One region of the Paenibacillus sp. FSL M7-0656 genome, then DNA from elsewhere that is predicted to be linked to it. Evidence: predicted binding sites of a transcription regulator. Region 1 holds the regulator's gene; the other holds the start of a gene.
The links. Region 1 encodes NrdR, which represses ribonucleotide reductase genes. Its sites were predicted from a motif close to AACACNATATATNGTGTT; they were not measured.
Positions count from the first base shown of each region.

Region 1 (3,166 bases):
AGTTAGCTTAGATAACGGCATGTCGCTGAACATCCGTGAGGGTACGGAGCTGGCATTTGATGACGCCACCCCACTGGGCTTCCTCGTGATATCGGGCAATCCTTTCAGGGATGCCAACATGGACGACTGGTTCTACAGCTATATAAATTTCGCCTACACATACGATCTTTTCAACGGCACGACGTCCACAACGTTCTCACCCGGCACCGCAATGACACGTGCAATGTTCGTGCAGGTACTGGCCAATCTTGAAAATATAAACCTCTCCAGCTACACGAGTTCCCGCTTTAACGACGTGACAGAAGGACAGTGGTACACCGCGGCAGCCGAGTGGGCGGCCGAAAAAAGCATAGTCAACGGTACAAACGCAGACCTGTTTGACCCCAATTCACCGATGACGCGCGAGCAGATGCTGGTGATACTGTACAACTACATGAAGTACAAGGGCTATGAGATACCTGAAAGCCAGGCTAAGTCCTTCACGGACGAGAGTGAGATCAGCTCCTGGGCATTGGAGGCCGTTCAGGCGCTGCGGGACGTCGGCATTGTATTAGGCAAGCCGGATAATCGTTTTGCTCCCAAAGCCACCGCCACCCGCGCCGAAGTAGTCACGATCTTTGTAAGATTCGTCGAATATCTGGCTAACTGAAAGCGTATACAGAAAAATGCAGACCCTTCCGGTTGGACAATATCCAGCCGGAAGGGTCTCCTTGTTTTCAAACTGTACTTTTTTTGACAACTCCACAGTCAGGACTTTAAACCCTCGATTTTTGCATCTAGAATATTCGTTAACAGGCTCGTCACCAAGTCCAAAAATTCTAATTAATTAATGCATGTTCTGATTTATTTCACCACAAAAAAACGCCATCACAATAATGTGATGGCGTTCTTGATTATGGAGCCTAGGGGGATCGAACCCCTGACCTCATCGCTGCCAGCGATGCGCTCTCCCAGCTGAGCTAAGGCCCCAGGATATGAAATAGATAACTTGTCCAGCGCTGCTACGTTCCACAGGCGACTCCTATATCATATAAAATCCAGCTTTCGCTGTCAATCACTTTTTCAAGATCCAAAGTGATTGGAGAAGAACAACCGATTTCTCTGGTACACACGGACTGGAACTCCAGACTGCTCTTCTCCCTTTACCCACTTCACTAATCCTCCAGATCGTCTTTGGACAACAGGGATTTCAGTTCTTTCATGAACATATTGATATCTTTGAACTGGCGGTATACCGACGCAAAACGGACATACGCCACTTCATCGACTGGAAACAACTGTTCCATCAACAGCTCACCAATCTGGCGACTCTCAACTTCAGCATCGGCTGTATTACGCAGAGATTTCTCCACTTCAGATACCATCATCTCCAGGGTCTCTACGGAGACTGGACGTTTCTCACAGGCACGAATAAGCCCGCGGAGAATTTTGTCCCGGCTGAACTCTTCACGACTGCCATCTTTCTTAATGACGATCAGTGGAGTCTCCTCAATCATCTCAAACGTTGTAAATCTTCGGGCACACTGCTCACACTCACGGCGACGACGAATGGATTTTGCTTCGTTGGCCGGACGCGAATCAAGCACTTTGGTACCCATATAACCGCAATAAGGACACTTCAAAACAGATCACTTCCCACGTTTTACTTTTTACCACATATTCCCTGTACTGATTTTGTAATGAAAAACGCATTGCCGACACATAATACTTTTACCAACCCGCGAGGAGGTGAACAGCAATGGCACAAAGCAATGGTAACTCCAACAACTTGGTGGTAACTAAAGCTTCCGCAGCACTCGAGCAAATGAAATATGAAGTTGCTCAAGAACTCGGAATCAGCATCCCACAAGACGGATACCAAGGTAACATGACTTCTTACGAGAACGGTTCGATCGGTGGATACATCACGAAGCGTCTGGTAACAATTGCAGAACAGCAATTGGCAGGTCAATACCAATAATATCTGCATCGTAATACGCTACACAGAGGAGCATGGAGCGGCCGGTGAACAACCGGCCTGCTCTGTGCTTCTACTTATATACTTAGAACGTATTATAGATCTTTACATACTGATTATAATAGTAAATGACTCTTTGTACATAGTGACGCGTCTCACCAAACGGAATATCTTTCACTGTATCGAACGAGCCATCCCATACACCATCTCTAAGCCAACTGTTCACTTTGCCTGGACCCGCATTATAGGCAGCGATCATAACTGCTTCATTGCCATCGAATTGATCGGACAGATTCCGCAGATACCATGTGCCTAACTGAATATTTCGTTCTGGCTCGTGCTTTAATTCCTCCAGCGAAGTGTCGGGAATTTTGGCTTGTTCCAGTATCCAGTTCGCCGTGTCCGGCATCAGTTGCATGAGCCCAATGGCACCTCGTTTGGATTCCTTGCTTGTCTTAAAATTGGTCTCCACCTTGATAATGGAAGCAATTAGAAACGGATCAACCTCATAGCTCTGAGATTGGGCACGGATCTCTTCCTTATAATGTATGGGATAGAACCATGCCATCCAGTTTGTATTCAGAAATAACACCAGTACAAAGGAAACAAACATCAACAGCAATACACGTTTCTTACGCAATATTCTCATAACAAACCCTTACGCTGTAGATATGAGTCAATTTGCTGTTCCGTCTCAGGCCATAAGCCGCTGTTATCGATGACAATGTCAGCCAGCTGTTTTTTGCGCTCAATATCCATCTGTACATCCATTCGAGCCTCAGCCTGTGCTGCAGTCATTCCATCCCGACTCATCAAGCGATCTCGTTGCACCGATCTCGGGACATATACAACCATGACTTCCTCGAAACCGTCCTCCAGACCTGATTCGTAGAGCAAAGGAATATCAGATACCACAAGTTTATCCGGATGTTGCAACGCGTATGCAGCAGCCCGTTCGCTCATCTCTCTTCGGATCGCCGGATGTGTGATAGCCTCCAATGCCTTTCGTTCCTCTGGTTGTTGAAAAACAATACTCCCAAGCTTTTTCCGATCCAGTGTTCCATCTTCGTTCAGTATGGCTTGTCCAAACCGCTTAACAGCGGCGGCCAACACGGGATGCCCGGGCATCATAACTTCCCGGGCAATAACGTCTGCATCGATGAGCAACGCTCCCTTACTGGCGAGATAGGCGGAAACACTGCTTTTGCC
Region 1 is NZ_JBBOOT010000001.1:2,058,068-2,061,233, forward strand. It holds gene MHI01_RS08840 (S-layer homology domain-containing protein) at 1-649, shown strand, start outside; tRNA gene MHI01_RS08845 (tRNA-Ala) at 897-969, opposite strand; gene nrdR (transcriptional regulator NrdR) at 1,155-1,622, opposite strand; gene MHI01_RS08855 (alpha/beta-type small acid-soluble spore protein) at 1,739-1,960, shown strand; gene MHI01_RS08860 (lytic transglycosylase domain-containing protein) at 2,043-2,606, opposite strand; gene coaE (dephospho-CoA kinase) at 2,603-3,166, opposite strand, start outside.

Region 2 (3,166 bases), 160 kb from region 1:
TGACATTTCGAATGCCCTGTTTACGAATGGCCTCTCCCACTTCAGGGTACGTCGCAACCATGTTTTTCATGAATCCACTCTGTAAATACGGTTCAGCTTCGAAAGCTGGAAAAGCTCCCTTCTCTGCTGCAATCTCTGCCGATGCCAGATAGGCCTCCTTCGCCATGAATCCATACAGTTTATCCAGAAAAACAAGAGATTCAGGACTGCCGTATCGAATACGCAGCTTAATCATCAGCTCTGCCAGTCCCATTGTGCCAAGCCCAACCCGGCGTTCACGCTGCTGATTCAGTCTATTTTCCTCAAAATGATATGGTGTTGCATCGATGACATTATCCAAAAATCTAGCCGAGATACGAGTGGTTTCCGCCAGTTCATCCCATGCCACATCATGATTTGTTTCATCGTAGAATTTGGACAGATTGATCGCAGACAGATTACATACACCCCAGGCAGGCAGACCCTGTTCCGCGCACGGATTAGTACAGATAATCGGATTGAAGTACCAGCTGTTGGACATCTGGTTATAGTACTCCATGAATACCACACCAGGCTCTGCCGATTTCCAGGCTGATTCAATAATGGTATGCCAGATTTCGCGCGCCTTCAGTGTACGATAGTGCACCACCGAATGACCTGCGGCTTTCCATTGCTGCATATCCCCGTTCCACTCGATGTCGTAGTCCGGATCGTTCGTATCGGGGAAAACCAAGTCCCAATCTCCGTCCTGCTTGACAGCCTCCATAAATGCGTTGCTCACACATACAGACAGATTGGCATTGGTCACCTGCCCCATCGTTTGTTTCACAGTAATAAAATCAAGCACATCCGGATGCCAGTCATTCATCATCAGCATGAGCGCACCCCGGCGGCTTCCGCCCTGTTCAATCAGTCCAGTCGTATAACTGAACAATCCGCCCCACGATACGGAACCGCTGGATGATCCGTTGACACCTTTCACCACCGCTCGGCGAGGACGCAAAGAGGACAAATTAATGCCTACGCCTCCCCCACGTGCCATAATCTCCGTCATCTCGGTCAAGGTTCTCATGATGCCACCCCGACTGTCTTGCGGAGATGGAATGACATAACAATTGAAGAGTGTCAACTCATCGCTTGCCCCCGCACCCGCAGCAATTCGGCCTCCGGGTACTAACTTCCAATCTTCCAACACAGAGCGGAACTTGGACTCCCACGTTGCCCGCTTATCGGCTGTGGATTCGACAGAAGCCATCGCTTTGGCAAGACGGTCCCACATCTCTTCCGGTGTTTTTTCTATGTTGAGTGTCAATTTCTCCACACTTGTCTCGATCATCTCTCCGCTTCGAGTTCTTACCTGTACAAGCTGACCCTGGCGTTCTATGATTTCGCCCACTTCCTTGGTTGGGAACTTCGGATCATCCTTCGTTAATACCAATACCACATCTCCGACCTTGGCATGATTCGAATCAGCGTCCTTCCAGGCGTATCGGTCCAGAAATATTTTTTCGCTAAGTCCTTCTAATTGGTACGATCGTTGGTTCGATTTCATCGCTACGTTCAACCTCCCCGGTATAAAGCTCCATTTTAACTATAAGAATAAATTATGACCAAACACCACATATAGTGATATAAAAACAGTATATTACACCATATATTGATTTTCCATGCGACTTTTATCACAGGCCTTATTTTATAGACCCCCCTGCTCGGACAAACTTCTTCACACACCCTCATACGCATGAATACGACATCAGTGAATTTTTTGGGACACAAAAAATCTGGGGATAACAGCGATTGGAAGGTTGTTCTGTCATCGTAGTGTTCGTGCAAATAAAATGTAGTTCAACTTATATAGTTATGAACTGACTCTCATTCGTCCATACTATTACCTACGAATAAAACGTCATCACGTATGGCAGGGGAGGAAACACCATGAACCGGAAAAACCCGCACCACATGAATCAACCTGTAGCCGAGCTGCCCGTTCCGTTGGAATTTGATCGGACCTGGATTAATCAATTGGAATCACGACTGGATAAAGGAGGTCCTTGGGGGGATTACCGACTCTTTCAACTCGGCATTCAAGCCGAAGAGACCAACCTTATTCCCAATTTTGACGAGATCCAATGTCTCAAGCATCTACAAGGCCTTACCCCACTCCCTCACCAGATGGACACTGCACGCAGAGTATTATTTGAAATGTCAGGCCGGGCCATTCTCGCCGATGAGGTGGGTCTGGGCAAAACCATTGAAGCCGGTCTCATTCTGAAAGAATATATGGTTCGGGGTCTCGTATCCAAGGTACTCATTCTCGTGCCAGCCTCTCTTGTGTTGCAATGGGTACGGGAGTTGAATTCAAAATTTGGCATCCCTGCTATTGCCCAGAAAAAGGCCTATTCCTGGCAGAATGAAGTGGTTGTTGCTTCCATGGATACAGCCAAACGTGACCCGCATAAAGATATGCTGCTGGATACCGACTACGACATGATTATTATTGACGAGGCTCATAAACTCAAAAACAAGAAAACAACCAACTATCAATTCATGCTGAAATTGCGCAAAAAGTATTGTCTGCTGCTCACAGCTACACCTGTGCAGAACGATATGAGTGAATTGTTCAATCTGATCAACCTACTGAAGCCCGGTCAACTAGGTCGTCAGGGTGACTTTGCGGCCAACTTTGTTGTAGACAAACGGGTTCCGAAAAATCAGGAACAGCTTAAGAACGAGTTATCCAAAGTCATGATTCGTAACCGCCGCGGCGAAGGCCCTGTTCAATTTACCAAACGGAACGTCTCCAACGTGAATCTGCAACTATCGCCCGAAGAACAAGCGCTTTATGATGGCGTGACTTCCTTTGTTAAAGACCAGTACCAGGAAGCTGGCGGCAACCTGAGCAGCATGCTCTCCCTGGTTACATTGCAGCGTGAAGTGTGCAGCAGTCGGGATGCTGTATTCGTGACGCTGGTTAATCTGTCGAAGAAACTTCCGCTGGACTCTCCCCTTCGGGACAAGATTTGGGAACTCGTTGCCCATATTAAAGCGATCAAGGAGAATACCAAAGCGGAGAAAACGATGGAACTGGTTCGGAACATGAATGAAAAAGTAATTATCTTCACTGAATACCGGGCCACGCAGGAGTATCTGCTAAACTATTTCCGCAACAATGGGCTTACGGCTGTAC
Region 2 is NZ_JBBOOT010000001.1:1,894,370-1,897,535, forward strand. It holds gene MHI01_RS08110 (adenosylcobalamin-dependent ribonucleoside-diphosphate reductase) at 1-1,531, opposite strand, end outside; gene MHI01_RS08115 (DEAD/DEAH box helicase) at 1,915-3,166, shown strand, end outside.
Region 2: a site for NrdR is predicted at 1,593-1,610, ahead of MHI01_RS08110 (adenosylcobalamin-dependent ribonucleoside-diphosphate reductase). Genes of this name have one in related genera too.